Regions from separate parts of the Virgibacillus sp. Bac332 genome, predicted to be linked through region 2. Evidence: riboswitches for the same ligand, from Rfam matches in the RefSeq annotation. Region 2 holds a riboswitch; the other holds the start of a gene.
The links. A riboswitch is a leader RNA that binds a small molecule or an ion and turns the genes downstream of it on or off. The one in region 2 is predicted to bind thiamine pyrophosphate.

Region 1: another riboswitch for thiamine pyrophosphate. It lies ahead of D9782_RS06755 (YkoF family thiamine/hydroxymethylpyrimidine-binding protein); the one in region 2 lies ahead of D9782_RS01815 (lipoate--protein ligase family protein).

Annotation. Positions count from the first base shown of each region.
Region 1 is NZ_CP033046.1:1,409,929-1,416,204, forward strand. Features, by position in the region: gene D9782_RS06745 (ABC transporter ATP-binding protein) at 1-301, opposite strand, end outside; gene D9782_RS06750 (ECF transporter S component) at 298-879, opposite strand; gene D9782_RS06755 (YkoF family thiamine/hydroxymethylpyrimidine-binding protein) at 876-1,484, opposite strand; TPP riboswitch at 1,601-1,703, opposite strand; gene D9782_RS06760 (DctP family TRAP transporter solute-binding subunit) at 1,928-2,992, opposite strand; gene D9782_RS06765 (ATP-binding protein) at 3,442-5,076, shown strand; gene D9782_RS06770 (response regulator) at 5,039-5,668, shown strand; gene D9782_RS06775 (TAXI family TRAP transporter solute-binding subunit) at 5,780-6,276, shown strand, end outside.
Region 2 is NZ_CP033046.1:393,114-399,389, reverse strand. Features, by position in the region: gene D9782_RS01830 (PTS sugar transporter subunit IIC) at 1-1,115, shown strand, start outside; gene D9782_RS01825 (PTS lactose/cellobiose transporter subunit IIA) at 1,120-1,449, shown strand; gene D9782_RS01820 (PTS sugar transporter subunit IIB) at 1,454-1,756, shown strand; TPP riboswitch at 2,052-2,159, shown strand; gene D9782_RS01815 (lipoate--protein ligase family protein) at 2,311-3,132, shown strand; gene lipA (lipoyl synthase) at 3,125-4,069, shown strand; gene hprK (HPr(Ser) kinase/phosphatase) at 4,175-5,101, shown strand; gene D9782_RS01800 (hypothetical protein) at 5,671-6,075, opposite strand; gene D9782_RS01795 (glycosyltransferase family 4 protein) at 6,256-6,276, shown strand, end outside.

The sequences.
Region 1 (6,276 bases), 1.0 Mb from region 2:
CCGTTAACATACAAAATTGGCTTTCTGGATCTTGGAATACGACGCCAACTTGTTTGCTAATTGTACCGGGATGTGCATCGTGTATAGATTGACCGAATATGGTAACATCACCTGTCATTTTACCGTCTAATTCGCGCGGGTATATACCATTTAAACAGTGTGTTAACGTACTTTTTCCGCTACCACTTGGTCCAAGTAGTAGCATGGTTTCCCCTCTGTCTAACTGAAAGCTCAGATTAGAGATGATTGGTTTATCATTATCTTCATGAAACCAGAGTGAAAGATTAGATACGTTGATCATGATGCGGAACGTTCCTTTCTGATTTGTTTACCAAGCGCAAAACTAGATAGTACGCCTGTTTTCGCGAGTGAATCACTAATTGCTTTTCCAAGCAAACCTGAAATGATTGCCCCACTAATCATTCTTATACATAACATACCTAATATGTATGGAGTACTTAAGGCAGCATAGCCTGATCTAAAATATCCCCAAACAAAACTAAATATAGCTGCTCCAACACCGGCTAACATTAGCACCCAAAGTGAATAGCGTTTCCATTTTGTTAGCGCAAAGGCAGCTTCTGCGCCAAGACCCTGTATAATACCCGTAATAATAATGATTGGTCCCATAGCATTACCGAGGAGCATTTCTACCGTTGCAGCAATTGTTTCTGACAAAAATGCAGCTCCGGGTTTACGAATGATATAAGCCGCAATAATGGATACAATAAACCAAATACCAAATATAAAGTCATATCCTATGGGTCCCATGAACGACACGAGAATTTTTCCAATAGGTAAAAATGCTAAATAAACGATACCGAAGACTACGGAAAGAACAGACATAACAATTATTTCCTTTAGCTTCCAATTATTCAAAGTATCTCCCCCTTTTTAGATGGGCTATTTGCAGATATGGTGGTTGTCATAACTAGATGTGATGAATAACTACTTTCTAAATTTGTAAAAACACGTTCAAGTCCATCGAATATAAGTTTTCCATCCCCGTCTAGCCTTGTAGCATAGTGGATAGAGCTAACCTTAACCCCATGGAGCTTCATTTCCTCAATTTGGTTATAAATGATGTTCATATAATTTCCTCCACCCAACGGATAAAGGGAAAATTTGCCGGCAACTTCTTGCTGAAGGTTATTTGTATTTAAATTTAATCGATGGTCGTCCGTTGATAGATATACATCCCCATCGGAGTCTCCCGGACAGCCGATGGAGTAGGTGGCACTAAACACGACATGGTGTCCTGTGCTAGCCGCATGCAAAAAAAGTGCCTTGGTTACATCAAAAACATGTGTGATCTTGCCACGTACACAGGTTTCTACATCTGTTGTTTTAATCCAAACCTTAGATGTATCTACGTTTTTCAGTGAAGTTGTAATTACATCTACAAATTGATCTGTCATTGGATAGATGGCAAAAGAGCAACCAGCAATCCGACTATTAATACAGTTCAATGCTTGTTCGTTCATATCATTTTCCTCCTAATAAATAGTCATGTCAGTGAAGTTATACATAAATAAAAAAGACTGCATTCTTTGGGAATGCAGTCTTCAAAAATATATGTAGGCTATGCCTATAAAACGATATATGAACGACTGCACTTCCCCACGCTAGTATTATCTAGATCGGGTTATAAGGGTCAGAGTAGTCTCTTCTCAGCCATGTACATAGCTCCCCTAGTGCAATTTAAAATAGATATGCAGTTTTTATGTATTTATATATACTACTAATAGAATAGTTCAATTAGTGCTTTTTGTAAATACGATAAGTGATATACTGTGAAATAAAGCAACTTATAGAACTGCTAGACTTTTTGACTTGATACCTCACATTGCAATGAAGTACATGAGCAATGTAATCAAAAGAGTAATAAGCTAAAATGTTGGGTGTATAAGAGAATAGTGAGCAGTTATCATTCTCTAGAATTATACTTATTCTGTATCCGATGTACCTCGTCCATTAACTCGTTGCCAATAATCGTAGTCATCTGATCGTATACAGCTTTCCATGCATTCTTCCATTGCTCTCTTTCTCTTGTTGTAAGAAAGTGAATAGTAACAACATCTTTTTTTCTTAATTCACGTGTATAATGATCATTCATCTCAATCGCGTGACGTTTCCCCCAATCCGTTGCTTCACTTAAGGCAGCTTGAATGGCTGATTGATTATATTCAGATAATGATTCCCAAAAAGGCTTATTAATAAAAACACCGTATCCGAGATAACCGTGATTGCTCATAGTTACAAACGGTTGATGCTCATAGAATTTTTTAGAGTAAATATTAGAAATCGTATTTTCCTGTCCATCAATAAAATGTACTTCCAAGTTTTGATAAGTTTTATTAAATGGTAAGCTACTTGTGCTAGCATGTACTTGATTAAATTGTTCCTTAATAACAGGACTAGGCATAATACGGAAATGGAGTCGGTTTACATCATCTGGTAGTTTGATAACGTGTACTTGATTCGTAAGCTGTTTATAACCGTTATACCAAAAAGTCAAGCCCTTCACGTTTGTATTATGAAGGTTTGCAAGCAATGTTTTCCCTATTTTACCCTCATATGCTTCCGTTACTGCCTCGTGTGTAGGGAATGCATAGGGGAGATCAAGGATACCCCATTTGGGAAATAGCTCACTTACCTTAGCTGTTGCCGGGGCAATCATTTCAACATTCCCATTTTGGATGGCTTCCCACTCATTGGTGTCATTATATAGAGACCCATTTGCATAAATGTGGACTTTGATTCTTCCATTTGTTTTTGCTTCTACAAGTTGAGCAAACTTCCGGGCTGTTTGTCCCTTTGGTGTGTCAGTCGCAACAACATGACTAAACCGAATGATGATTTGTTCACGTAATCCCTCTTGTTCATCATCATAATCATCTGTTCCACGAATTGTCTCGAAGTCAATTCCAATTACGACAGCGGAAACAAGTCCTGTTATAATAAATGTTAGAATTATAAAAAAGTTTCGCAAATAATTACCTCCATGAACTAAATAGAGAAAGTTCAGTGTGTGGTCATTCATCCCGCATATAACCGCAGTAAGCTCCCGCTTCAAGTAATAAAGAGAAACCAATATGGGCGATGGATCGACTGCCGGTAAATGTCCGATTGGTTCGGGCCTCCATGGAAGTAGGTCACAAAGGCGTTGCCACAGGAAGTGGCGAATGAAGCCTTTGTACGTATTTGTTTTAGTAAAAACGGACGGAAGTTTTACTTTATCCCGCATATAACTGGCAGTAAGATACCCACTTCAAGCAATAAAGAGAAACCAAAATGGGAAGTGTGGAACAACTGCCAGTAAATGTCCGATTGGTTCACCTAACCATCCGTGGGGATAAACAAAACCCCCCCACGGATGGAAGTTTCACTTTATTTTATCATAATATTCTATCAATCATTAAACTTAAGGAGAAGTGGGGAATGGTAAGTCTTCGTAAAATGCCAATTAGACTAAAGATTATGATTCTATCTTTTGGGATTGTTCTATTTACGCTCTTAATTGGTGGCATTATGCTTATCGGCAATCTTTTTCAAGGAAAAGAAGAAGGGCTTGGTGAGCGTGGACTTATGACAGGGAGGATCGTGGCGAACTTACCAGAAATAAAGGATTCAATTGTAAAAGCACGAGGCTGGAAAACAATCAATCCAATTGTTGAGCGAATACGTACGATTAATCAAGTTGATTACATTGTTGTTTTAAATATGAACCGTATCAGATTCTCCCATCCAATCGAAAAACAGCTCGGAACGGTATCGTCAGGGAAGGATGAAGGGGCTGCTTTTGCTGAGCATAGTTATGTTTCAAAAGCGAAGGGGGAACAAGGAACTGCTATCCGTTCTTTTGTTCCAATTGTTAATGATAGCTTTGAACAAATAGGAGTAGTGCTTGTCGGAAATATGCTCCCATCATTTTGGAACATACTTTTATCTATACGAGTAGAAATAATGATCATTGCTTTACTGACAATAGCCTTTGGAATCATTGGTTCTTATTTATTGGCAAGACATGTTAAAGAACAGACGTTTTGGATGGAGCCATATGAGATAGCGAGGGTGCTAAAAGAGAGAACAACAGTTTTTCAAGCAATGCATGAAGGCGTTATTGCTGTAGATCGTGATGAGCGGTTAGTTGTTTTTAATGAAAAGGCAAAAGAGATTTTACATATTGAAATGGATGTTAATGATGCTCTCATGAGTACGGTCTTGAAAGACAAAGTAATGGTACAGCAATTAAGAGGGCAGACGGCAGCTTATAATGAAACATTGAGAGTTCATGAGAAGCTAATTATGTTAAATCGGATTCCAATAGAAATAGAAAACGAACGGATAGGCTGTGTGGTGGTTTTTCAAGATCGGACAGAAGTTACAAAGATGGCAGAGGAGTTAACAGGTGTAAAAGCTTTTGTCGATGCATTACGTGTTCAAAATCATGAACATATGAATAAGCTTCATACAATTGCAGGATTAATTCAGTTAGAAGAAAATGAGCGAGCGTTGGAATATGTTTTCCAAACGACACAGAAGCAGGCGTCCTTAACAAGGTTCATGATGCAACGAATTAAAAGTTATAGTATTGCAGGTTTGCTTATTAGCAAGATACGTAGAGGTGAAGAGCTAGGAATTGATGTTAGAGTGGATGGTCAAACGTCAATAAAAGCATTTCCAACTGTGTTTAACAATCATGATATGGTGCTCATACTAGGGAATTTAATTGAAAACGCAATTGACGCATGTGCTATATCAGAGATAAAGCAAAAAAGGATTAATATCACAATTTATCAAAATGAAACGGATTGTATGATAAAAATCATTGATAATGGAATTGGTATCGTTGATACGGATCGAATTTTTGAAAAGGGCTATACGACCAAAGGGAAATCCGGATCAGGAATTGGCCTATATTTAATACAGCAAATGATATCCAAGGCAGAAGGGACTATATCAGTTGATTCAGTATTACATCAGGGGACACAAATTATTATAACGATTCCAATGATGTTGAGAAAGGAAGGGTTCCGTGATAAGAGATTCAGAAGTGAAAGTATTGCTGATTGAGGACGACCCTATGGTACAAGAAGTCAATAAAAGAATGGTAGAAAGGGTAGAGGGCTTTCACGTTATTGCAATAGCCGAAAACGGGAAGCAAGGCTTGGAATTATGTCAATACAACAATCCCGATCTCGTTCTGCTGGATATCTATATGCCTGAACAAGATGGTATCGCAGCACTTAAAGCGTTAAGGGAGTTAGAGTTGGATTTGGAGGTGATTATCATTTCCGCAGCTAATGAAATGAATATGGTTCGTAATATGCTACATCACGGAGCTCTCGATTATCGTCGCCAATTTAATGCAAGTGAAAAGGTAGATCAGCAAACGATTGATGTCTTAATGATGCAGAATGAACAGAATAGTAGACAAGGACATTTGCTGCCTAAAGGCTTAAATAAACAAACATTGAATCAAGTAATTGAATTTTTAGGCTCCCAGAATGAGCCTGCTTCAGCAGATAAAGCAGCTGAAAGTATAGGTATTGCACGGGTTACCGCAAGGAGATATTTGGATTACTTAGAGAAGATGGATCGCGTAGAGATTATCCTCCAGTATGGTGTGGTTGGTAGACCAGTTAATCGATACAAGCTTATTTAATGGCTATCTAAAAGACCAATATGAACAAAATGTACAATATGTTCATATTATTCTTAAAATAAAATGAAATCGTTATCATATAGAAAAGGATTTTAAAGGAGGGTACTTGTTTTGAAAAAATACCTTGTGTTGATATGTATGTTTTCAATTATTATCGCTTTATCAGCTTGTGGAGAGGAAGAAGCAGCCGAACATTCGGAGGAAGTTAGTGGTGATGGTCAACCAATTGTTTTTGGGACTGGCGGTACTTCGGGAACGTACTACCCCATTGGCGGAGCATTAAAGCCTATTTTTGAAGAAAGTGATTATATTAATAATGTCACTGTCGAGTCTACTGGTGCTTCCGTAGCGAATATTCAGAATATGCAGGATGGGTTAAATCAGATGAGTATTATTATGAGTGATGTAGGTTACGATGCGCTTCAAGGAAAGGGACAGTTTGAAGGTAATCAAGTGGATGTGCAAGCAATGGCTGGTATGTATCAAAATGTTGTTCAAGTTGTCGCAACAGCGGACAGTGGAATCGAAGCAATCGAAGATTTGGAAGGAAAACGTGTTGGTGTTGGTAAAGTTGGTTCAGGAGTCGAGCAAAGCGCTAAAAAGGTATT
Region 2 (6,276 bases):
AATGGATGAATGGTATTTTTGGGGACGGTAATTGGCAGGCAGTTGGGGGAAGTATTTGGAATGGAACCTTTGCTGTATTGGGACTTTTAGTTTCTTTTTCTATCGCTTATAATTTAGCTAAGTCCTATGATGTTGATGGCTTATCAGCAGGTCTAATATCTGCTGGGGGCTTCATTATGCTCGTCCCATGGACTGAGGATGGTGGCTTGAATGCAGCATGGTTGGGGACACAAGGGTTATTCGTCGGGATTATTCTTGCATTAGTATTAACGGAATTATTCAGAATCTTAATAAAATCGAAAATGACAATTAAAATGCCAGAAGGTGTTCCTGAAGGAGTAACTCGTTCTTTTAAAGCTTTAATTCCTGCAGTAATTATACTCATCATTCTTGGTTTCTTCCAAGCATTGATGAATGTATTTGCAGAGCAAAGCGTGTTTGAGGTTATTTTCAATGTTATTCAAGAACCATTACAGGGGTTAGGGAATACGCTGCCTGCAGCAATGGTTGTCTCATTCCTCAATCATTTACTATGGTTCTTTGGTTTACATGGTACGAATATTATTGGATCCGTTATTGAACCATTATATTTACCATTAATTGAACAAAATTTAGATCTATTTAAGAGTGGAATGTCCGCATTTGAAGTACCAAATATTGTAACAAAGCCATTCCTTGACTCATTCGTGTTCATGGGTGGATCTGGTACCACAATTGCCTTATTAATTGCTATCTTTATTGTCATCCGTAGAGAAAAGAATCACCCTTATCGTCAAGTGGCAAAATTATCTGCACCAGCAGGGTTATTTAACATTAACGAGCCAGTAATATTTGGTTTGCCAATTGTTTTGAATCCTGCAATGTTAATTCCTTTTATTTTGATACCGGTTACGTTAACTGTTACGTCATATATAGCATTGGCGACTGGGCTAGTTCCAAGAACAGTGGCGATCTTGCCGTGGACAACGCCACCAATTTTAAGCGGTTACTTAGTAACTGGAGGAAGCTGGCGTGGAATTGCTTTACAGGTATTTAATTTAACGCTTGCTGTACTTATGTATATACCGTTTATAATGGCAGGAGTTAGAACACTAAGACAACGAAAAGAGGGTTAATACAATGGAAACAACAGAGGATGTTCAAATGTTATCTTTCCAAATTATTTTACATGCTGGAAATGCAAGGTCACATGCGATGGAAGCGATTTCTTATGCAAAGGCATACCAGTTCAACGAGGCACGTCAAAAGATTGAAGCGGCTGATAAAGAATTTAATGACGCACACCATATGCAAACAAAACTCTTACAGGAAGAAGCAGATGGAAAACAAACGGATTTATCCGTAATATTGATCCATGCGCAGGATCATCTAATGACGGCTATGACAGTGAAAGACTTAGCGGTTGAAATGATAGACATGTATGAGAAAATACAAACATTGGAGGGATAATAAAATGAAAATTATACTAGTTTGTTCAGCGGGGATGTCAACGTCTATGCTTGTTAAAAAAATGAAGCAGGCAGCTGAGGAGCGGAATCTAGATGCAGAAATAAATGCAGTTGCTGAATCACAGTTAAAAAATGAATTAGATAATCTAGACGTTGTATTAATTGGTCCACAGGTTCGCTATTTAGAAAAGAAAATTAAAGAACAGGTTGAACCACATGGCATTGCCGTCGATGTAATCGATCAAATGGCATACGGCATGATACAAGGTGATAAAGTTTTAGATCAGGCAGTAGAGCTTGCAAAATAATTTCATACATGAAAGGAATAGCTGCCTGTTTTCTGAAGCGATGGATTACAGCGCAGCTATTTTTTTATCGTCTAGGAAATAGTAAAATTTGCCAATGTGGAAAATAGGCGCGTTTTGGGCCGCGTCCAGCCCCAGCCTCCAGAACTAGGCGACATTCATGTTGTTTGGTCGTATAGCGTTTTAAAGGGATTTATTAGTTTGCTAAAGGTGAGCTATCAGAGTTTTCTTATTTAGACCTTTACAATTTATACCAATCTTGTTAAGCTGTTTTTGTTAGAAAATTTAATAGGAAATGTTACAGCACTAGGGGAGCTATTTGGAATAGCTGAGAAAGACGTATTCGTTTTGACCCTCTGTACCCGAACAGGATAATGCCTGCGTGGGAAAGTGTGGTCACCAAGGCTACATAAATGTTGACTGCATTCACAAGGAATGCAGTTTTTAATTTAATGTATAGCAAATCGTTCTCTGTTTTGCAGGTAGTCAGTCTAGTTTTGATCTCGATAGCTCTTTCTATGTGCTGGAAGTCGATTTCTTATTGGGAGGCGATTTTCATGCATGAACAATGGGGATTTTTAGAAAATGTACCACATGATGCTTCCATTAATATGGCATTAGATGAAGCCTTGCTTCATTGGCATTATGAAGGGAAAATACCGCCGACATTACGGTTTTATCGATGGATGAAACCGACACTTTCGATTGGTCATTTTCAAAAAGTAGATGGAAAAATTGACTTAGAAGGTGTAAAAAAACATCAATGTCAGTTTGTACGCAGAATGACAGGTGGAAGTGCGGTATTGCATGATGATGAATTAACATACAGTATTGTTATTTCTGAGGATCATCCTATGATAGCTTCTTCGATTCGCCAAGCTTATTATGATTTGTCGAAAGGAATTCTAAAAGGTTATCAAAACTTAGGAATAGAAGCAACCTACGCTGAATCATTTTCCAAGGAGAGAAGTAGTATTTGCTTCGAGCGGCCTGCTTTTTATGAAATGGTTGCAGATGGTAAAAAACTCTCAGGAAATGCACAAACTAGAAAAAAAGGGGTACTGCTTCAGCATGGATCGATACCGATAACCATGAACATTGATTTGCTATTCGATCTATTTATATTTCCTTCAGACAAATTGAAAGAAAGAAAAAAACAAGGCTTTTGGAAAAAAGCAACAACAATTAATCAGTTAACAAATCAAGCGCATTCGTACGAAACAATTAAACCTGCTTTTATGGAGGGGTTCTCGAAAGGACTAAACATTAAGCTAGAGCCTTTTTCATTAACGAAAAGTCAATGGGATGAAGTATATAAACTTGCTGAAACAAACTATTCTGATGAGAACACGAGAAAAGGAGCGGTCACCCATGCCTAAAGATCAGACGTATATTCGAAAGCCTGAATGGTTAAAAACAAAGTTAAATACGAATAAATCATACAGAGGACTAAAAAAACTAATGCGTGATAATCGCTTAAACACTGTATGTGAAGAGGCGCGTTGCCCGAATATTCATGAATGCTGGAGTGAAAGAAAAACAGCTACCTTTATGATTCTTGGAGATACATGTACACGAGGATGCCGTTTTTGTGCTGTAAAGACTGGACTGCCAAATGAACTGGATTGGGGAGAGCCAGAAAGAGTTGCGGATTCTGTTGTTGTAATGGGGCTTAGACATGTTGTTGTAACAGCAGTTGCTCGCGATGACTTAAATGATGGTGGTGCTGCCGTTTTTGCTGAAACTGTTCGAGCAGTACGAAGAAAAAATCCTGGCTGTACTATTGAAATTCTACCTTCTGATATGAAGGGTGACTATGATAGTCTGCATACACTTATGGATAGTGCTCCAGATATTTTTAACCATAATATTGAAACGGTAAGGAGATTAACAAAACGTGTACGTGCCAGAGCGATGTATGACCGTTCCTTGCAGCTACTTCAACGGGTAAAAGAAATTGCTCCAAACACACCAACAAAATCTAGTATTATGGTAGGTTTAGGAGAAGAAAAAGAGGAGATTATTCAAGCGATGGATGATCTGTTAGCACATCAGGTAGACATTGTAACAATTGGTCAATACTTACAACCAACTAAAAAACATTTAAATGTAGAGCGTTATTATCATCCTGATGAGTTTAAAGAGCTGAAGGAAATAGCTATTAATAAAGGCTTCAGGCATTGTGAGGCAGGTCCATTAGTTCGTTCTTCCTATCATGCAGATGAGCAAGTAACACAAGCTTCTGCACAGCGTCGAATTAATTATATGAAGGGCTATGAAAAACAGGAAAATAAGGAAGTCGACTTCACTTTTTAACTTCATCATGATACGTTATCATGAAACTTCTTGTATCTGTTTTTCGTAATAAGAATAGTCAAGAGATTCAGACCTATGAAGTGAATAGAAATGGAGCGTATACAGATGAATGCTGTAACAATAAAGCAACTAGCAAAGCAATTTAGTTTGGAAGTATTGGCAGGAAAGGACCAATTGAACCGAACGATAACAAAAGCTAGAACGCATCGGCCTGGATTGGAGTTTATTGGATACTTTGATTTCTTTCCGATGGAACACGTTCAAGTATTGGGAAGAAAAGAAATTACCTACTTACATCAATTATCACATGAGGAGCGGCAGCTACGTATCGGTAACATCGTAAACTATCATCCACCTTGTTTTATTGTTACATCAAATCAAGAGGGATTAACGTATTTGACTAGATTTTGCAAGCAAGAAGGTATTCCATTATTACGTACGAAGGAAGCGACATCTACATTTATGGATAAATATGATGCTTATATGGTAAAGGCATTAGCTCCTGAGACTGCTGTTCACGGTGTATGTGTTAATATTTTTGGACTTGGTATATTGATTCGTGGTAAATCTGGAATTGGTAAAAGCGAGATTGCCCATGCCTTAATTGGTCGAGGACATCGGCTTGTAGCAGATGATATGGTTGTCTTAAAAAAATTAGGACCAGAAACATTACTCGGTACACATAATGGTACAAATAAGGAATTTCTTGCACTACGAAGCATTGGGCTCTTAAATGTGGTAAGACTGTATGGTAGAAAGGCATTTCAAGAGGAAACTCGTATTGCTCTTGATATTGAGCTGACAGCGTGGCAAAAGAATGAGTTAAATAATGAATTAGAAGTAGCTACGGAAACTAGTGATTATATGGGGGTAACAATTCCTCGTATTGAAATACAGCTACAGCCTGGTCGTGATGTTGTCGGCTTAATTGAAGCGGCAGCAAATAATTGGTATTTACAGCAGCAAGGATATAGTGCTGCGGAAGAATTTATTCAACGTTTAGATTCTGATCGGACAGAAACAGAAGAGTAAAAATAGATAGAAGTCCTTCTATCATAGAAGGATCAAGAGACTGAGACAAAAGAATGAAGAAACAATCAAAAAAACGAACGATAATTGGTTGAAAATTAATTATTGTTCGTTTTTTGATCAAAATTATTAATTCAGCACCTGAAATAAGCGAGACTCCAGCGGGAACAGTACGCGTCCGCAGATCCACTTGGTAAGGTGTTTTTCTTTACCAAGTTAGCTAAGGCTGTGCCTGCGGAAAGCGCGTATAGTTTCACGGTGCGGATTCTTTGAGTAAAGAAGGTGTGCTTATTCCAGAAAACCATTACACGTCATGTGTGGGAAGGAGCGATAGAACTGGTTCAATGGAACTGGATTTATAATCAAAGTAAGTGGATGTATCGGAATGAGAAAAGAGAAGTGGAACGTAGCTACGCAGATTCAGAAGACCTGCATGGGCTGCGTTATTGTCGTTTCCTCGGAAAGCGAGTGGTATTCCGTTCGCCTACGAAAAAAGTCTTGTAGAAAACACAAAAGGTTCTCTACAAGCTAAACCTCCTACCATATCACCATATCAAGGAGGTTTTTATACGTTATGGAACCATTAAAAATAAAGAAATAACAGAAATAAGTGGGATGGCCATTGTTAACATTAGGCTGATCATCGAAAAGTTGTTTACAGCCGATTTGGAATTTTCCTCCACATCTACTTTTCTCTGCATAAAAATAAAGAAAGCAGCAAATAACATGAAAAACACAATAATTATTCCAGGGACATATAAAGTAGAAACATCAGAAACAGGGGCTAGTTTTGAAAAGCCGTATATAATGAGAATAATTGGAATGGCTTCGCTTATAGCTACACCTAACATCATATTTGTTTGTACTTTACCTTGCTGTCTAGGATCCTTTTTAAGCTTTTCAACGTTTATTTTAAATAGAATTAAAATGGGAAATACAGCGAATGCTGCTGCAGCGACAAAAACATAGGGAATCACTGTCTCATCCTCCTTACCTCTAGTAAAAATGCTAAAACCAGCTTACCATGTACTATGAAGTTCCACAATAAGATTTGCTAAAAACTGCTATTATTCGATATAATTTAAGCTGGTCTTATCTGAATTGAAAATAATTATAATCCAGCTAGGAAAGTCATCTAGGATACTTAGGAGAATTCTATGTTTAATTACTTGGATTTA